DNA from 2 places in the Planococcus donghaensis genome. Region 2 is predicted to be linked to the other one. Evidence: a T-box and tRNA genes for the amino acid it is inferred to sense, from the RefSeq annotation. Region 2 holds a T-box; the other holds one or more tRNA genes.
The links. A T-box is a leader RNA that pairs with one kind of tRNA and senses whether it is charged. The one in region 2 lies ahead of ileS (isoleucine--tRNA ligase), so its partner is inferred to be a tRNA-Ile.
Positions count from the first base shown of each region.

Region 1: it has a tRNA-Ile gene. The T-box ahead of ileS (isoleucine--tRNA ligase) is inferred to sense a tRNA for this amino acid. The anticodon was not compared.

Region 1 covers NZ_CP016543.2:1,141,491-1,150,966, forward strand. Annotated here, with positions in the region: rRNA gene BCM40_RS05650 (16S ribosomal RNA) at 1-991, shown strand, start outside; rRNA gene BCM40_RS05655 (23S ribosomal RNA) at 1,197-4,129, shown strand; rRNA gene rrf (5S ribosomal RNA) at 4,269-4,384, shown strand; tRNA gene BCM40_RS05665 (tRNA-Val) at 4,395-4,470, shown strand; tRNA gene BCM40_RS05670 (tRNA-Thr) at 4,478-4,553, shown strand; tRNA gene BCM40_RS05675 (tRNA-Lys) at 4,561-4,636, shown strand; tRNA gene BCM40_RS05680 (tRNA-Leu) at 4,658-4,742, shown strand; tRNA gene BCM40_RS05685 (tRNA-Gly) at 4,748-4,822, shown strand; tRNA gene BCM40_RS05690 (tRNA-Leu) at 4,851-4,939, shown strand; tRNA gene BCM40_RS05695 (tRNA-Arg) at 4,959-5,035, shown strand; tRNA gene BCM40_RS05700 (tRNA-Pro) at 5,064-5,140, shown strand; tRNA gene BCM40_RS05705 (tRNA-Ala) at 5,147-5,222, shown strand; tRNA gene BCM40_RS05710 (tRNA-Met) at 5,243-5,316, shown strand; tRNA gene BCM40_RS05715 (tRNA-Ile) at 5,325-5,401, shown strand; tRNA gene BCM40_RS05720 (tRNA-Ser) at 5,417-5,509, shown strand; tRNA gene BCM40_RS05725 (tRNA-Met) at 5,577-5,653, shown strand; tRNA gene BCM40_RS05730 (tRNA-Asp) at 5,657-5,732, shown strand; tRNA gene BCM40_RS05735 (tRNA-Phe) at 5,750-5,825, shown strand; tRNA gene BCM40_RS05740 (tRNA-Gly) at 5,831-5,904, shown strand; tRNA gene BCM40_RS05745 (tRNA-Ile) at 5,918-5,994, shown strand; tRNA gene BCM40_RS05750 (tRNA-Asn) at 5,996-6,070, shown strand; tRNA gene BCM40_RS05755 (tRNA-Ser) at 6,075-6,165, shown strand; tRNA gene BCM40_RS05760 (tRNA-Glu) at 6,172-6,243, shown strand; gene BCM40_RS05765 (DMT family transporter) at 6,257-7,222, opposite strand; gene BCM40_RS05770 (1,4-dihydroxy-2-naphthoate polyprenyltransferase) at 7,345-8,256, opposite strand; gene BCM40_RS05775 (isochorismate synthase) at 8,428-9,476, shown strand, end outside.
Region 2 covers NZ_CP016543.2:2,146,775-2,156,250, reverse strand. Annotated here, with positions in the region: gene BCM40_RS10830 (DUF881 domain-containing protein) at 1-569, shown strand, start outside; gene BCM40_RS10825 (small basic family protein) at 572-934, shown strand; gene ftsA (cell division protein FtsA) at 1,037-2,320, shown strand; gene ftsZ (cell division protein FtsZ) at 2,380-3,573, shown strand; gene BCM40_RS10810 (YggS family pyridoxal phosphate-dependent enzyme) at 3,686-4,354, shown strand; gene BCM40_RS10805 (cell division protein SepF) at 4,354-4,836, shown strand; gene BCM40_RS10800 (YggT family protein) at 4,857-5,120, shown strand; gene BCM40_RS10795 (YlmH family RNA-binding protein) at 5,182-5,967, shown strand; gene BCM40_RS10790 (DivIVA domain-containing protein) at 6,062-6,583, shown strand; T-box leader at 6,621-6,836, shown strand; gene ileS (isoleucine--tRNA ligase) at 6,881-9,476, shown strand, end outside.

The DNA of each region.
Region 1 (9,476 bases), 1.0 Mb from region 2:
CCGGAATTATTGGGCGTAAAGCGCGCGCAGGCGGTCCTTTAAGTCTGATGTGAAAGCCCACGGCTCAACCGTGGAGGGTCATTGGAAACTGGAGGACTTGAGTGCAGAAGAGGAAAGTGGAATTCCATGTGTAGCGGTGAAATGCGTAGAGATGTGGAGGAACACCAGTGGCGAAGGCGACTTTCTGGTCTGTAACTGACGCTGAGGCGCGAAAGCGTGGGGAGCAAACAGGATTAGATACCCTGGTAGTCCACGCCGTAAACGATGAGTGCTAAGTGTTAGGGGGTTTCCGCCCCTTAGTGCTGCAGCTAACGCATTAAGCACTCCGCCTGGGGAGTACGGCCGCAAGGCTGAAACTCAAAGGAATTGACGGGGGCCCGCACAAGCGGTGGAGCATGTGGTTTAATTCGAAGCAACGCGAAGAACCTTACCAGGTCTTGACATCCCACTGCCCGGTGTAGAGATACGCTTTTCCCTTCGGGGACAGTGGTGACAGGTGGTGCATGGTTGTCGTCAGCTCGTGTCGTGAGATGTTGGGTTAAGTCCCGCAACGAGCGCAACCCTTGATCTTAGTTGCCAGCATTTAGTTGGGCACTCTAAGGTGACTGCCGGTGACAAACCGGAGGAAGGTGGGGATGACGTCAAATCATCATGCCCCTTATGACCTGGGCTACACACGTGCTACAATGGACGGTACAAAGGGTTGCCAACCCGCGAGGGGGAGCCAATCCCATAAAACCGTTCTCAGTTCGGATTGTAGGCTGCAACTCGCCTGCATGAAGCCGGAATCGCTAGTAATCGTGGATCAGCATGCCACGGTGAATACGTTCCCGGGCCTTGTACACACCGCCCGTCACACCACGAGAGTTTGTAACACCCGAAGTCGGTGAGGTAACCCTTGTGGAGCCAGCCGCCGAAGGTGGGACAGATGATTGGGGTGAAGTCGTAACAAGGTAGCCGTATCGGAAGGTGCGGCTGGATCACCTCCTTTCTAAGGATAAATTCGGAACCGGGCGCCTAGCGCTCCGGGGTTGACGTTTTGCGTTCAGTTTTGAAGGTTCACCTTCAGGCGGCAACGCCTTTTTTTGTGACTTTCAACAACTTGTTCTTTGAAAACTGGATAAAACGACATTGAAACATAATGCAAGAAATTCAAGTACGCGTGACTTTTAGTCACAACTTTTTAATTAACCATTGGTTAAGTTAGAAAGGGCGCACGGTGGATGCCTTGGCACTAGGAGCCGAAGAAGGACGGCACTAACACCGATATGCTTCGGGGAGCTGTAAGTGAGCTGTGATCCGGAGATTTCCGAATGGGGGAACCCACTACTTTTAATCGAGTAGTATCCATGTGTGAATCTATAGCACATGAGAAGGCAGACCCAGGGAACTGAAACATCTAAGTACCTGGAGGAAGAGAAAGCAAATGCGATTCCCTGAGTAGCGGCGAGCGAAACGGGATCAGCCCAAACCAAGAGGCTTGCCTCTTGGGGTTGTAGGACACTCTATACGGAGTTACAAAAGGTAGGATTAGGCGAAGCGACCTGGAACGGTCCGCCGCAGTGGGTAACAGCCCCGTAGCCGAAAACCTTGCCCCTCCAGAGTGGATCCTGAGTACGGCGGAACACGTGAAATTCCGTCGGAATCTGGGAGGACCATCTCCCAAGGCTAAATACTTCCTAGTGACCGATAGTGAACCAGTACCGTGAGGGAAAGGTGAAAAGCACCCCGGAAGGGGAGTGAAATAGATCCTGAAACCGTGTGCCTACAAGTAGTCAAAGCCCGTTAATGGGTGATGGCGTGCCTTTTGTAGAATGAACCGGCGAGTTACGATTGCATGCAAGGTTAAGCTGAGAAGGCGGAGCCGCAGCGAAAGCGAGTCTGAATAGGGCGACAGAGTATGCAGTTGTAGACCCGAAACCAGGTGATCTACCCATGTCCAGGGTGAAGGTAAGGTAACACTTACTGGAGGCCCGAACCCACGCACGTTGAAAAGTGCGGGGATGAGGTGTGGGTAGCGGAGAAATTCCAATCGAACCTGGAGATAGCTGGTTCTCTCCGAAATAGCTTTAGGGCTAGCCTCAAGATAGAGAATCCTGGAGGTAGAGCACTGTTTGGACTAGGGGCCCATCCCGGGTTACCGAATTCAGACAAACTCCGAATGCCAGTGATTTATGCTTGGGAGTCAGACTGCGAGTGATAAGATCCGTAGTCAAGAGGGAAACAGCCCAGACCACCAGCTAAGGTCCCCAAATATCCGTTAAGTGGAAAAGGATGTGGCGTTGCTTAGACAACCAGGATGTTGGCTTAGAAGCAGCCATCATTTAAAGAGTGCGTAATAGCTCACTGGTCGAGTGACACTGCGCCGAAAATGTACCGGGGCTAAACGGATTACCGAAGCTGTGGATGGATCTCGTAAGAGATCCGTGGTAGGAGAGCGTTCTAAGGGCGTTGAAGTCAGACCGGAAGGACTGGTGGAGCGCTTAGAAGTGAGAATGCCGGTATGAGTAACGAAAGACGGGTGAGAATCCCGTCCACCGAATGCCTAAGGTTTCCTGAGGAAGGCTCGTCCGCTCAGGGTTAGTCGGGACCTAAGTCGAGGCCGATAGGCGTAGACGATGGACAACAGGTTGATATTCCTGTACCACCTCCCCGCCGTTTGAGCAATGGGGGGACGCAGAAGGATAAGGTGAGCGTGCCGTTGGTTGTGCACGTCCAAGCAGTGAGGCGTGGAATGAGGCAAATCCCATTCCTGATACGTTGAGCTGTGATGGCAAGAGACTGAGTCTCAGAGTCCCTGATTTCACACTGCCAAGAAAAGCCTCTAGCGAGGCGGGAGGTGCCCGTACCGCAAACCGACACAGGTAGGCGAGAAGAGAATTCTAAGGTGAGCGAGTGAACTCTCGTTAAGGAACTCGGCAAAATGACCCCGTAACTTCGGGAGAAGGGGTGCTCTGGTAGGGTGTATAGCCCGAGAGAGCCGCAGTGAATAGGCCCAGGCGACTGTTTAGCAAAAACACAGGTCTCTGCAAAACCGTAAGGTGACGTATAGGGGCTGACGCCTGCCCGGTGCTGGAAGGTTAAGAGGAGTGCTTAGCGCAAGCGAAGGTGCGAATTGAAGCCCCAGTAAACGGCGGCCGTAACTATAACGGTCCTAAGGTAGCGAAATTCCTTGTCGGGTAAGTTCCGACCCGCACGAAAGGCGTAACGATCTGGGCACTGTCTCAACGAGAGACTCGGTGAAATTATAGTACCTGTGAAGATGCAGGTTACCCGCGACAGGACGGAAAGACCCCGTGGAGCTTTACTGTAGCCTGATATTGAATTTTGGTGCAACTTGTACAGGATAGGTAGGAGCCTTAGAGCCCGGAGCGCCAGCTTCGGAGGAGGCGTCGGTGGGATACTACCCTGGTTGTATTGAAATTCTAACCCACAAGCCTGATCGGCTTGGGAGACAGTGTCAGGCGGGCAGTTTGACTGGGGCGGTCGCCTCCTAAAGAGTAACGGAGGCGCCCAAAGGTTCCCTCAGAATGGTTGGAAATCATTCGCAGAGTGTAAAGGCAGAAGGGAGCTTGACTGCGAGACGTACATGTCGAGCAGGGTCGAAAGACGGGCTTAGTGATCCGGTGGTTCCGCATGGAAGGGCCATCGCTCAACGGATAAAAGCTACCCCGGGGATAACAGGCTTATCTCCCCCAAGAGTCCACATCGACGGGGAGGTTTGGCACCTCGATGTCGGCTCATCGCATCCTGGGGCTGTAGTCGGTCCCAAGGGTTGGGCTGTTCGCCCATTAAAGCGGTACGCGAGCTGGGTTCAGAACGTCGTGAGACAGTTCGGTCCCTATCCGTCGCGGGCGCAGGAAATTTGAGAGGAGCTGTCCTTAGTACGAGAGGACCGGGATGGACACACCGCTGGTGTACCAGTTGTTCTGCCAAGGGCATCGCTGGGTAGCTATGTGTGGCCGGGATAAGTGCTGAAAGCATCTAAGCACGAAGCCCCCCTCAAGATGAGATTTCCCATTGCGCAAGCAAGTAAGATCCCTCAAAGACGATGAGGTAGATAGGTTCGAGGTGGAAGCGTGGCGACATGTGCAGCTGACGAATACTAATCGATCGAGGACTTAACCAAAACCATGTACACGAAGACTTGCCTGTTCCAATGTCGTTTATCCAGTTTTGAAAGAATAAGAAAAAAGTTTTTTGAAAAAAAGCTTGAAAAAACCAGTGGTATACTGGTATAATAAATCTTGTCTTTCAAAACCAAATAGTCCAGTGATGATGGCAAAGAGGCCACACCCGTTCCCATCCCGAACACGGCAGTTAAGCTCTTTTGCGCCGATGGTAGTTGGGGGTTTCCCCCTGTGAGAGTAGGACGTCGCTGGGCAATACATATCGGAGGATTAGCTCAGCTGGGAGAGCATCTGCCTTACAAGCAGAGGGTCGGCGGTTCGATCCCGTCATCCTCCACCATTTTTTCGCCGGAGTAGCTCAGTTGGTAGAGCAACTGACTTGTAATCAGTAGGTCGAGGGTTCGACTCCTTTCTCCGGCACCACTTTCTCGAGCCATTAGCTCAGCTGGTAGAGCATCTGACTTTTAATCAGAGGGTCGAAGGTTCGAATCCTTCATGGCTCACCATTTTAATATTGATATTGCCACGCGGGTGTGGCGGAACTGGCAGACGCACTAGACTTAGGATCTAGCGCCTTCGGGCGTGGGGGTTCGACTCCCTTCACCCGCACCATTTTTGCGGAAGTAGTTCAGTGGTAGAACGCCACCTTGCCAAGGTGGAGGTCGCGAGTTCGAACCTCGTCTTCCGCTCCATAATTGTTTTACAGAATCTCGACCCCTAGCCGGGGTGGCGGAACTGGCAGACGCACAGGACTTAAAATCCTGCGGTAGGTGACTACCGTACCGGTTCGATTCCGGTCCTCGGCACCATTTACAACAATAGCATAAAGCGCCCGTAGCTCAATTGGATAGAGTACTTGACTACGAATCAAGCGGTTAGAGGTTCGAGTCCTCTCGGGCGCGCCATATTTTTTACAAACTCAGCATCTAAGTTCGGGAAGTAGCTCAGCTTGGTAGAGCACTTGGTTTGGGACCAAGGGGTCGCAGGTTCGAATCCTGTCTTCCCGACCAAACAATGGGGCCTTAGCTCAGCTGGGAGAGCGCCTGCCTTGCACGCAGGAGGTCAGCGGTTCGATCCCGCTAGGCTCCACCAACTATATTATTAAAGATCCTGGCGGCGTAGCTCAGCTGGCTAGAGCGTACGGTTCATACCCGTAAGGTCGGGGGTTCGATCCCCTCTGCCGCCACTTTTTTAGGACCTTTAGCTCAGTTGGTTAGAGCAGACGGCTCATAACCGTCCGGTCGCAGGTTCGAGTCCTGCAAGGTCCACCATTTGTATTTTATCACGGAGGAATACCCAAGTTTGGCTGAAGGGATCGGTCTTGAAAACCGACAGGGGAGTCAAATCCCGCGGGGGTTCGAATCCCTCTTCCTCCTCCATTTTTTCTAAATGTGTGGACAATTATTTTTAAAAGAAATCGATTCAAATTAGTACCTATAATATTGTCGCGGGGTGGAGCAGTTCGGTAGCTCGTTGGGCTCATAACCCAAAGGTCGCAGGTTCAAATCCTGCCCCCGCAACCAAATGGTCCCGTGGTGTAGCGGTTAACATGCCTGCCTGTCACGCAGGAGATCGCCGGTTCGATCCCGGTCGGGACCGCCATTTTTATTCAATGTTGTGGGTCAGTAGCTCAGTCGGTAGAGCATTAGATTGAAGCTCTAAGTGTCGGCGGTTCGATTCCGTCCTGACCCACCATTTATGCGGGTGTAGTTTAGTGGTAAAACCTCAGCCTTCCAAGCTGATGATGAGGGTTCGATTCCCTTCACCCGCTCCATACTATTACATATGGGCCTATAGCTCAGCTGGTTAGAGCGCACGCCTGATAAGCGTGAGGTCGATGGTTCGAGTCCATTTAGGCCCACCATTCCGAAGTAGCTCAGTGGTAGAGCACCGCACTGTTAATGCGATGGTCGTAGGTTCGAGTCCTACCTTCGGAGCCATACTGGGGAAGTACTCAAGTGGCTGAAGAGGCGCCCCTGCTAAGGGTGTAGGTCGGGCAACCGGCGCGAGGGTTCAAATCCCTCCTTCTCCGCCAGTATTTGGCCCCTTGGTCAAGCGGTTAAGACACCGCCCTTTCACGGCGGTAACACGGGTTCGAATCCCGTAGGGGTCATCATAAAAAAGAGTCATGCATTTAATTGCATGACTCTTTTTTTCGTTTTACTGGAATTCTGGCTATGAAGAATCATGCCGCCCATAACAATAAGAATTCCTATTAATGATAATCCTGAAGGTAGTGCTATTGATAAGAAGAGAATTTCTCCAGCCAAAGCGAATAAAACTTCCATTGATTGAGTTGCTTCAACCACTCCTAACATTTGCATGTTTCCTCTAACAAGATCTGTAGCTTTAAAGAATAACACTGTGGCAATGACACCAGAACTGATGGCAACAATTAAAGTTTGGAAGCTTTGTGAAGCAGATGGCCCACCAACCGTGAATAACCCAAACAACGATAATAGTAACCAAAAAGGCAGACTGGCTAAGGTCATTCCGAGAACTCTTTGATATGCGTCTAATCTACCGTCGCATATCTCCATCATTTTTCTATTGCCAAGTGGATAAGCAAATGCAGCAAGAAGAACAGGAATAAAACCAAACCAGAGTGTAGCAGGGGAAACAATTGCAACATGTTCTAATTGCATGAGACTGACTCCCGCCAATATGATGAAAGAAATCATTAACCCTTTCATCGGGATTTTTCCTTTTAACTGAAATGTCCCTTCTTTAGTATGTACAGTAATAAGAAATAGAGGAGCGAGAAGAGTTCCTGCAATGATGGTAATTTGCCAAGTACCTGCGATTAACCAACCAGGAGAATAAGCAGCTGCAAAGCAGAGAGGCGTATAGAATAAGCCAAATCCGATAAAGCTCCAAATAAACCAAGCTTTTTTGTTTCTGTTCATTTCTTGTAATAGTGGTTTTAAGTTTCTTCTAGATAAAACGATTAATAGCAAAAAAGGAATCATAAAAAGGTAACGAAGAGAAGCGCTCCAAATCCAACTTCCACCACTAGCTTCCATTGTGGCATTTAAAACAAAAGTAAATGCAAAGAAAAAAGCAGCAATGCTTCCAATAATTATAGGTTTCACCCAATGTCCTCCCGATCAGTATTTTGAATTATTTCTCAACTATAACGCATACTCAAAAGTTCTACAAAACTAAATTTGGATATAAAAAAGGGATTTCAGCTGAAATCCCTTTTTTATTAACATCATAATAAATATTCTATTAGTAAACCGATACCAAGCAATAAGGCGAAAAGTGTGTTTGTTTTTCCTGTATCTTTCATAGCTGGCATTACTTTTAGCGGTGCCGTGTGGTGTTTAAATATTTGAACCACTCTAATTGGTTTAATAACGCTTAGAAATACGAGGAACGTCCATGGTGTTAATGTTCCTGAAATAACTAGAACGACGATCCATGCGTAAGCTAGGATAAAGAAAGCCATAAGAATATTAACAGCTGCCGGTCTTTTAACTAAAATCGCGAGTGTCTTGCGACCACTTTCTTCATCGCCAACGATATCACGAATGTTGTTAGCTAGCATTATAGCTGCTACTAATAAAGTACTTGGTACAGCAAGTAGAGAAGCTTCTGTGGTTATCATGTCTGTTTGGATATAAAAGGCAATAATAACAATTAAATAGCCCATAACTACGCCTGAGAAAAGTTCACCGAATGGCGTATAGGCGATTGGGTATGGACCGCCTGTATAAAAGTAGCCGATTGCCATAGAAACTGCGCCTACAACTAAAAGCCACCAACTAGTTTGTGAACAAATATAGATGCCGATAACTGCAGCGATACCGTAAAACACTAAGGCTAAAACTAGAACGGTTTTGGGTTTCACTCCATTACGAACAATAGCACCGCCAATACCAACGGAATTCTCATTATCTAGACCTCTCGCAAAATCGTAATATTCATTGAACATATTGGTTGCTCCTTGGATTAGTAAACTGGCAAATAACATTGCTAGGAATAAAATCCAGTCGATCGGGGAATAATGTAAAGCAATCATCGTTCCGAGAAATACGGGAGCGAAGGAAGCGGTCAGTGTATGAGGGCGTGTCAATTGCCACCATACGCGCCATCCGCTGTCTGCTTGTAGGGAATGTGTCATCTTAATCTCTCCTTTAATTCTATCCACTCTTCATTGTACTTTAAAATAGTTTAGAATACAGCAAATGATGTGCTGATTTTAGTAGAAAAGAGTATGATAGAGGGTAGAGATTAAAAAGTGAAACAGTGAGTGGAATAAACTAGACTATTGTCTTAAAACGGAGGTAATCAGGTGAATTCAGAATCGTCTTCATCGACCCAGCAATTTGCGGCAGACCAGTTTGAAGGCTATCGATTTTATACTGAAACAATCGAAGTTACCCATATGTCTGCATTAGCATTTTTTGAAGCTGGCGGAAACGACCACGCAGGAAAACGCATGTATTGGAAAAATCGTGAAAAGACCTTTACACTCGTTGGAATTGGACACGCGCATGTTCTCTCTTCTGATGAGACAGCTGGAAGGTTTGAAAATATAAAAAACGACTGGAAAAATTTATGTCGCCAAATCGTGAATGAAGAACGTTCGGTTCATCCGGTCTTATTCGGAGGATTTTCGTTTGACCCATTCAACACGAAGCCGAGTGAGTGGAGAAGGTTCCCACAGGCTTATTTTGTAGTGCCAACTTTTCAGTTGATTTTAAAAGGAGATCAAGCGTTTGTTAGTATCCACTTGATCACGAAAAAACAAGACAGTTTTAATGAATTCGATGCGTTACGAAAAGAACGAGATAAATTACTTCATGCCGCACAAGTATCTGAAGTGGATAAGTACGATAAACCGAATGTGATTGAACGGACCGAACTAAGAAAAGAAGAATACTTAGAATCGATTCAACACGTAACAGATATTATTAAAGCGAAAGAAGTCGAGAAAGTTGTGATTGCGCGTACAGTGAAGCTGGGGTTTGAAAAGAAACTATCACCGACTTCTGCATTGTACCAAGTAGCCAATGAGCAACCGGAAAGTTTCTTATTCGGTTTAGAGGCAGAAGAGCAATTTTTCTTTGGGGCAACGCCAGAACGACTTGTGAAAGTAGAAAATGAAAAAGCGTTATCTACATGTTTAGCAGGTTCAACGCCGCGTGGGAAAACCATAGAAAAAGATACAGAACTTGGCGAAACTTTATTGCTAGATCCTAAAAATCGTGCAGAACATCAATACGTGGTGAGCATGATTAGCGATGTGTTTAAAGCAACATGTAGTCAAACCATTGTACCGAAAACCCCGAAATTGATGAAAATTAGAGATATTCAGCATTTGTATACACCAGTCGAAGG
Region 2 (9,476 bases):
AGATGCACTCACAATTGTTATCTGAAATAGGTACTCTGGATGAAACTTTAAACAAATACGATGCCGCGGCAGATGAAAGTCCTGAACAAGCGCTACGAGAAACCGCGGGTGAATTACGAAATGCGGTTGGTTTAACTGAAACGACAGGTCCTGGAATCGAAGTTTTTGTTGAGCCTTCGATGGAAGCGGTTGCGTTAGGATTAGAAATCGAAGGGATTTCACCAGATTTGCTTATTCGGCTTGTCAATGAAATCAACCGCTACGACGCTCTTTATGTATCAATAGACGGTAAGCGAATTATTAATACGACTTCTATACGAGACATTAACGGAGAAACGTCGGTAAATGGAAAACCGGTTGAAACGCCACCGTTTTCTATAAAAATTATTTCTAAGTCGATGAAAGACTCGGAAAAGCTGTATAATCATATATTGGCGTCACGTATTTTAGATGACTTTTATATCGATAATATGTCACTGACAGTTTCAGCGCCTCAAAGTGATATGGTGATCCAAGCATATGATGGTACGATAGACACCAAATATTTACAGGCAATAGAGGGGGAATAGCGATGTGGCTATCCATTTTAGGTTTATTACTCGGTATTTCGCTTGGTCTTCTGACGGATATGCAAATCCCTCCAGAATATGCCAATTACTTATCCATAGCCGTATTGGCATCTCTTGATACACTTTTTGGTGGAATACGTGCTCATTTACAACAAGTGTATGACGATAAAGTATTTGTGTCAGGATTCTTTTTCAATATTGCACTAGCAGCTGGGCTTGCTTTTCTCGGCGTTCACTTGGGCGTGGATTTGTACTTAGCGGCAATTTTCGCATTCGGTGTTCGACTATTTCAAAATATAGCCGTAATTCGACGCATTATTTTAGCGAAATGGGCGGAAAAAAAAGAAGTTAGAGAAACAATTTGAATAATTCAAGGAAATTTATTTAAGTTTTGCGATTTTCTTAGACAAGGTGCACGATATGCAATAGAATATAAGTACAGCAGTTTAATAAGGAGGTGCCACGAATTGAGTCAATCAGAATTATATGTAAGTCTAGATATCGGTTCGTCATCCGTTAAAGTTTTAATCGGAGAAATGGCTAACAAGTCATTGAACGTAATCGGTGTCGGAAATGTAAAATCTAATGGAATTAAAAAAGGTGCGATTGTTGACATAGATGCAACGGTGCAGTCCATTAAAAAAGCTGTCGATCAGGCAGAACGAATGATCGGCAAATCGATTCACGAAGTGGTATTAGGAATTCCAGCAAATAAGGCCGTGTTACAACCTGTTAAAGGAATTGTAGCGGTAAATAGTGAGAATCGTGAAATTACTGATGAAGACTTGGATCGAGTATTAGAAGCGGCACAAGTTATGTCGATTCCGCCAGAGAGAGAACTCGTAAACATCATTCCTGAACAATACATTGTGGACCATCTTGGTGAAATTAAAGATCCACGAGGCATGATTGGTATCCGCCTTGAAATGGATGGTACAATGGTGACAACTTCAAAAACAATATTGCACAACGTACTTCGCTGCGTAGAAAGAGCAGGACTTGAAATTCGTGATATTTATGTTCAGCCGCTTGCAGCAGGAAGTTATGCATTAACTGAAGATGAGAAAAATCATGGCACAGCGTGTATCGATATCGGTGGAGGATCTACTTCTATTTCCATCTTCCAAGAAGGCCACTTGACTGCTTCTTCCGTAATACCGGTTGGAGGAGACCACGTTACAAAAGATTTGTCCATTATTTTAAAGACACCGACAGATCAAGCTGAAAAAATCAAACTTGAACATGGTCATGCGTTTTTCGAAGATGCTTCAGAAGATGAAGTTTTTGAAGTACCAGTTATTGGATCTGATTCTACAGAACAATATAATCAAAAATACATATCTGAAATAATCGGAGTTCGCCTGGAAGAACTTTTCGAACTGATTTTAGATGAGTTTTATCGCTTGGGCGTTCAAGACTTGCCAGGAGGAGTCGTTTTAACAGGCGGCATGGCTAAATTGGATGGATTGCCAGAACTTGCACGCAATATTCTGCAAACTCGCGTTCGTCTATTTACACCAGAATTTATTGGCGTTCGTGAACCACAATACACGACAGCAGTTGGCTTAATTCAATATGCTTATATGGAAGATGTCTTTTATGGCCGTATTGGAAATGGTGGAGCTGTAGCGGGCGCTGCAAAAGTTGAGCATCAAGAAGTGCAACAACCTAAAAAGCCGAAGCAGCCAAAGCAAAATTCAGAAGGTGTCGTAACAAAAGCCAAAAAGATGTTTGATCGATTCTTTGAATAAAATCAATGTTGCATCTAGCTTGCAACTATAAAAGCTAAGCAATCTTAGGAGGAAAAAGAATGTTGGAATTTGATACAAATATTGATGCACTGGCCGTAATTAAAGTTATTGGGGTAGGTGGCGGTGGTAACAACGCCGTAAACCGTATGATCGAACACGGAGTACAAGGTGTAGAATTTATAGCAGTAAATACAGATGCACAAGCTTTAAACTTATCTAAAGCAGAAGTGCGCCTTCAAATCGGTGGTAAATTAACACGCGGTCTTGGTGCCGGTGCTAACCCTGATGTTGGTAAAAAAGCAGCAGAAGAAAGCAAAGAACAAATCGAAGAAGCTTTGCGCGGAGCCGATATGGTATTCGTAACTGCAGGAATGGGTGGCGGTACAGGTACTGGTGCAGCACCTGTTATTGCTGGCATTGCTAAAGAACTTGGTGCATTGACTGTTGGTGTTGTAACGCGTCCATTTACTTTTGAAGGTCGTAAACGTTCAACACAAGCAATCGGTGGTATCGCTACTATGAAAGAATCAGTTGATACATTGATTGTTATTCCAAACGATCGTTTGCTTGAAATTGTTGACAAAAACACGCCTATGCTTGAAGCATTCCGTGAAGCGGATAATGTTTTACGCCAAGGTGTATCAGGTATCTCTGATTTGATCGCCGTTCCTGGATTGATCAACTTGGATTTTGCCGATGTTAAAACGATTATGTCTAACAAAGGTTCTGCTTTAATGGGAATCGGGGTATCTTCAGGAGAAAATCGTGCATCTGAAGCGGCTAAAAAAGCTGTTTCAAGTCCATTGCTTGAAGTTTCTGTTGACGGTGCTAAAGGGGTCTTAATGAACATCACAGGTGGATCTAACCTTAGCCTTTATGAAGTTCAAGAAGCTGCTGACATTGTAGCATCGGCTTCTGACGAAGAAGTTAACATGATTTTCGGTTCTGTTATTAACGATAACTTAAAAGATGAAATTATCGTGACAGTTATCGCGACTGGTTTTAATGAAGAACAGCTTCAACCAAGAACACCTAGAGGATCTGGATTGAATTCAAGCCGCGTGCAGTCGATTCAACAACAGTCTCCTGCGCCATCCATCCGTGATGCACGTCGTGAAGATCAACGTCGCGATGAGCAACGCCGTGAAGAACAAGCACCTTATTACAACCAAGAGCCACAAAGACAAGAAAAACATAATGACGATGCATTAGACATTCCGACTTTCTTACGCAATCGTCAAAAGAGACGTTAATCCAAACAGCTGCCGGTTGGGCAGCTGTTTTTTTTAGGGAAAGAGCTTAATTGATAAATCGACTAAAACTTGGTACAATAAATTGGACTTCTATAAGAAAAGTTGTGACTAGATGAAACCGATTAAACCTATATTTGATGAGATTACTAAGCAGCTAGCCGCTGTAAATGACACGATTCAAATTATCGCTGTAACCAAACAAGTTGATGTAGAACGCACAAAAGAAGCGATTCAAGCAGGGGTTATTCATCTGGGGGAAAACCGTCCAGAAGGATTATCAAAAAAACTTGAGGCAATTGACGAAAATGTGTCTTGGCACTATATCGGCAATTTACAAACAAGAAAAGTAAAAGACGTAATTAATGAAATTGATTATTTACATTCATTAGACCGGTTAAGTTTGGCCAAAGAAATTCAAAAACGTGCTACTCGGCCTATAAACTGTTTTGTCCAAGTAAATGTGTCGGGAGAAGAGTCTAAAAGTGGTGTTGAACCTGAAGATACGTTAGACTTTATCCAATCACTAGAAGCTTATAACAACATCAGAGTGGTCGGATTGATGACAATGGCACCAAATACAACCGATGAAAGTGTAATCCGTAAAGCATTTAAAGGATTAAAATCACTCCAACTTCAAGTGTCTGAGAAAAACTGGGCACATGCACCATGCACAGAATGCTCTATGGGCATGTCTAACGATTACTTAATTGCTGCTCAAGAAGGAGCTAGTTTTGTCCGAATTGGTACAGCATTGGTTGGGGCAGAAAGTGAGGCAGGATGATGGGCGTGAAAGATAAATTTAAAAATTTCTTTTATTTAGATGAGTATGATGAAGAAGAACAAGTGCGTGAGCAACCTATAAAACAACAAAAACCAGCTCCGCGTTATGAAAAACCTGCTGTTATGCAAGAGCCGAAAAAAGCACCGAAAGAACGGCGCCAGAAAGTGGAGGAGACCAATGTGTCTAATTTAGTCAGTATGCAAGGAGCTTCAAAAGCTTCAAAAGTAAGCTTGGCAGAACCGAGAGTTTATGCTGAAGCACAAGATATCGCAGAAAGCCTAAAAAATAAGCAAGCCGTAGTTGTGAACCTTCAACGTATTGAAAAAGATCAAGGTCTGCGGATCATCGACTTTTTAAGCGGAACAGTTTACGCTCTTGGTGGAGACATTCAACGCATTGGAACGGATATTTTCTTATGCGTACCAGACACTGTAGAAGTGGATGGCGCCATTTCAGATTATTATTACGACGAGCAACAATAAGAGGGGTGCCATAAAACAGTATGTCAGTTATATTAAATTTGATACTTTCAGCAATTAACATCTACTTCTATATTCTCATTGTTAGTGTATTCATGAGCTGGGTACCGAGCATTAAAGAATCTAGTTTTGGACAAATGATTTCAAAAATCACTGATCCTTATTTGGACATTTTCAGACGCTTTATTCCGCCAATCGGCATGATAGATATTTCACCGATTGTTGCAATTTTCACTTTGAACTTAGCAAGCCAAGGGATTATTGTCTTATATAATTTCTTTGTTTAATCTAAAACCTCACATCACGTGAGGTTTTTTTCTTGAAAAATTGATCTGAAGGAGCATTAACATGGAAGAGATATTTCAGCATTTCAGAAAAGAAGAACAGCAATTTATCGAGCAAGTTTCAGGCTGGTTACGTGAAGTTGAAGATCGCTATTCACCAAAGTTAACAGACTTTTTGGATCCGCGGCAGCGATTTATCGTAGAAGCAGTGATGGGGTCGACCGATGTCCAAATGATGACCTCGGGTATTTTTAAAGATGCAGAAAGACAACGTGTTTTGTTGTATCCCTCTTATTTTGAGCCTCAACAAGAAGACTTTAATATTACGGTTTTTGAACTAAAATACCCGTCGAAATTTGTGAATTTGCGTCATCCTGATATATTGGGGTCAATAATGTCCCTTGGGCTTGACCGAAGCAAATTTGGTGATATTCGCATTGATAATGATCGTGTTCAACTTGCTGTAATGAATGAAATCAGTCCTTATTTACAAAGTAATTTTGTAAGTGCTGCAAAAGTGAAAGTTCAATTGAATGAAGTTACTGACCCGATAGAAATGATTGAGACTAGTGAAGAATGGACAGAAGAATCTTATACAGTTAGTTCGATGCGATTGGATACGGTTATGAGTTCTGTCTATAACATATCAAGACAAAAAGCTGCTGCGCTTATTCATGGCGGAAAAGTAAAAGTAAACTGGACTTTACAAGACCAGCCTTCGTTTGAGCTGCATGAATCAGATATGATTTCTTCAAGAGGATTTGGCCGAGTTCGCTTGATTATGATCGAAGGGCGCACGAAAAAAGATAAAGTTCGCTTGCAAATCGGCCGTCTAGAAACAAAAAACTAGACGGCTTTGAAAAATTACGAAATAGTACTGAAATTTAACGTCATCAACTGTATAATAGAAAGATAAGATCACAAGTTAAGGAGAGGTTTACTCAATGCCATTATCCCCGTTAGATATACATAACAAAGAATTCAGCCGTGCATTCCGTGGATATCAGGAAGATGAAGTAAATGAATTCCTGGAACAAATTATGAGAGACTACGAAATTTTACTTAAAGACAAGGCAGCTCTTGAAGAACGGTTACGCACAACCGACGAACGAGTGGGCCATTTTAATACAATTGAATCAACATTGCAAAAATCGATTTTTGTGGCTCAAGAAGCTTCAGAAGAAGTTCGTCGCAACTCACAAAAAGAAGCAGAGTTGATTATTAAAGAAGCTGAGAAAAATGCGGATCGCATTGTCAACGAATCGTTGACAAAAGCCCGTCGCATTGCAACAGAAATTGAAGAACTGAAAAAACAATCTCGTATTTTCAAAAATCGTTTCAAAATGCTTGTAGAAGCACAATTAGATTTAATCGAAACAGATGATTGGGAAACCTTATTGGAATACGATATCGACACACAAAATTTAGAGAAGATTGAAAAGGACAAAGAAGAGACGAACTCTTGACTCTGAGACTTTCTAAATCTATAATTACGACATACAAAAAAACGCGCTGATAGAGACAGTAGTTTGTGTAGAACGCTAAAGCGAATCAGGGACAGTGAGAGCCTGATGTGTACGCATAGATGAAAATCACTCTTGAGCAGAATTGGTGAATAATAAGTAACCAATTCCGTCTACGCCACGTTACGGCGATCGAGTGGCAGCTATCTAGCTGCAACAAGGGTGGTACCGCGAGTTTAAGCTTCTCGTCCCTTTACCAGGGATGGGGGGCTTTTTATTATGTCTACAGGAGGAATAGAAATGGAATACAAAGATACGTTATTAATGCCGAAAACAGATTTTCCAATGCGTGGCAATTTGCCGAATCGCGAACCGGAAATGCAACAAAAATGGGAAGATATGAATATTTACAAACAAGTACAAGATCGTACTGCGGGTCGACCATTTTTCGTACTTCATGACGGACCTCCGTATGCGAATGGTGATTTGCACATGGGCCATGCGCTTAACAAAGTGTTAAAAGATATGATCGTTCGTTCACGTTCGATGATGGGCTTCCATGCACCTTACGTTCCAGGTTGGGACACGCACGGGTTACCGATTGAACAAGCATTAACAAACAAAGGTGTAAACCGCAAAGAAATGTCTTTAGCGGAATTCCGCAAGCTTTGTGAAGAATATGCTTTCCAACAAATCGACAACCAACGCTCTCAATTCAAGCGCATTGGTGTTCGTGGCGATTGGGAAAATCCTTATGTGACATTAAAACCAGCATATGAAGCACGTCAAATTGAAGTGTTTGGTAAAATGGCCAACAAAGGATATATTTACAAAGGTTTAAAACCAGTTTACTGGTCGCCTTCAAGTGAATCATCACTTGCTGAAGCAGAAATTGAGTATCACGATAAAAAATCTCCTTCTATTTACGTTTCTTTCCCTGTAACAGACGGTAAAGGCGTATTAGCAGAAGGAACAAACTTCATTATCTGGACGACTACACCTTGGACAATTCCAGCGAACTTAGGAATTTCCGTGCACGCTAAATTGGATTACGCAGAAGTCTCTGTCAATGGATCTCAATACATTGTGGCTCAAGATTTATTAAAAGAAGTATCGGAAGAACTCGGTTGGACAGATGCAGAAGTGGTTCGTGTCATCAAAGGTGAAGAGCTAGAAAATATTCTAACAAAGCACCCGTTATATGACCGTACTTCTCTGGTTATGCTTGGCGAACATGTAACAACTGACTCAGGTACTGGTTGTGTTCATACAGCACCTGGTCATGGTGAAGATGACTTCTTAATCGGTAAAAAATACGGATTGGACGTTTTATGTCCAGTTGACGAGCGCGGAGTTATGACTGCTGAAGCACCTGGATTTGAGGGCGAGTTTTATGACAAAGCCAATAAATCGATAACAGAAGCGTTAGATAAAGTAGGCGCGCTTGAAAAACTTACATTTATCACACACTCGTATCCACATGACTGGCGGACGAAAAAGCCGGTAATTTACCGTGCAACAGCTCAATGGTTTGTATCAATCGAAGCATTCCGTGACCAAATCTTAAACGCAATTAAAGAAACATCATTTACTCCTGCATGGGGTGAAACACGTTTGTTTAATATGTTACGTGATCGTGGAGATTGGAATATTTCACGTCAACGCGTATGGGGCGTTCCAATTCCAGTGTTTTATGCTGAAAATGGTGATCCGGTTATCACTGAAGAAACAATTGCGCATATCGCAAAATTGTTCCGCGAAAATGGATCAAATGTATGGTTTGAGCGTTCTACAGATGAATTATTACCGCCAGGATTTACGCATCCAAGCAGCCCGAACGGCGTGTTCACGAAAGAAATGGATATTATGGATGTTTGGTTTGACTCAGGATCATCTCACCAAGGAGTTCTTGTTGAACGAGAAGATCTTCAATATCCAGCAGATCTTTACTTAGAAGGATCTGACCAATACCGTGGCTGGTTCAACTCGTCCTTAACGACAAGTGTTGCGATTAATGGACATGCACCTTACAAAGGCATTTTGAGCCACGGCTTTACGCTTGATGGCAATGGTCGCAAAATGAGTAAATCGCTTGGTAACGTCATTGTCCCTTCAAAAGTCATGAACCAAATGGGCGCAGATATTCTTCGTCTATGGGTTGCTTCTGTAGACTATACAGCGGATGTTCGTGTATCTGACGAAAACTTTAAACAAGTATCTGAAGTTTACCGCAAAATCCGTAACACGCTAAAATTCCTTCACGGAAACTTAGCTGATTTTAATGAACAAGAACACCGTGTTGCATTTGAAGACATGCGTGAAATGGATCAATACATGGCCATGAAGTTACAAAAAATGGTAGAAACTGTGCGTAAAGGTTATGAAACGTATGAGTTTTCAACAATTTATCATGCGTTAAATAATTATTGCGCTAACGATTTAAGCTCATTCTATTTAGATGTAGCAAAAGACGTTGTTTACATTGAAAGTGCAGATCATCCACATCGCCGTGCGATGCAAACTGTAATGTTTGATTCATTAATGGCAATCTTGAAGTTAGCAGCACCAATCATCCCTCATACAGCGGATGAATTATGGTCTTACTTGAGCTTTGTTGAAGAAGAAAGTGTTCAATTGACTGATTTCCCAGAAGCTGTTTCCAACCCAGCGTTTGAAGGCTTAAACGACAAGTGGAGCCGATTTATGGATGTTCGCGATGATGTGTTAAAAGCATTGGAAGAAGCACGTGCAGCTAAAACTATCGGTAAATCGCTAGAAGCGAAAGTAACGGTCTTCGGTGATGAAGAACTAGCTACATTATTAGCTTCTACAGATGAAAATCTTGCTCAATTGTTCATCGTTTCAAAATACGAATACGGTGGAACACAAGATCAAG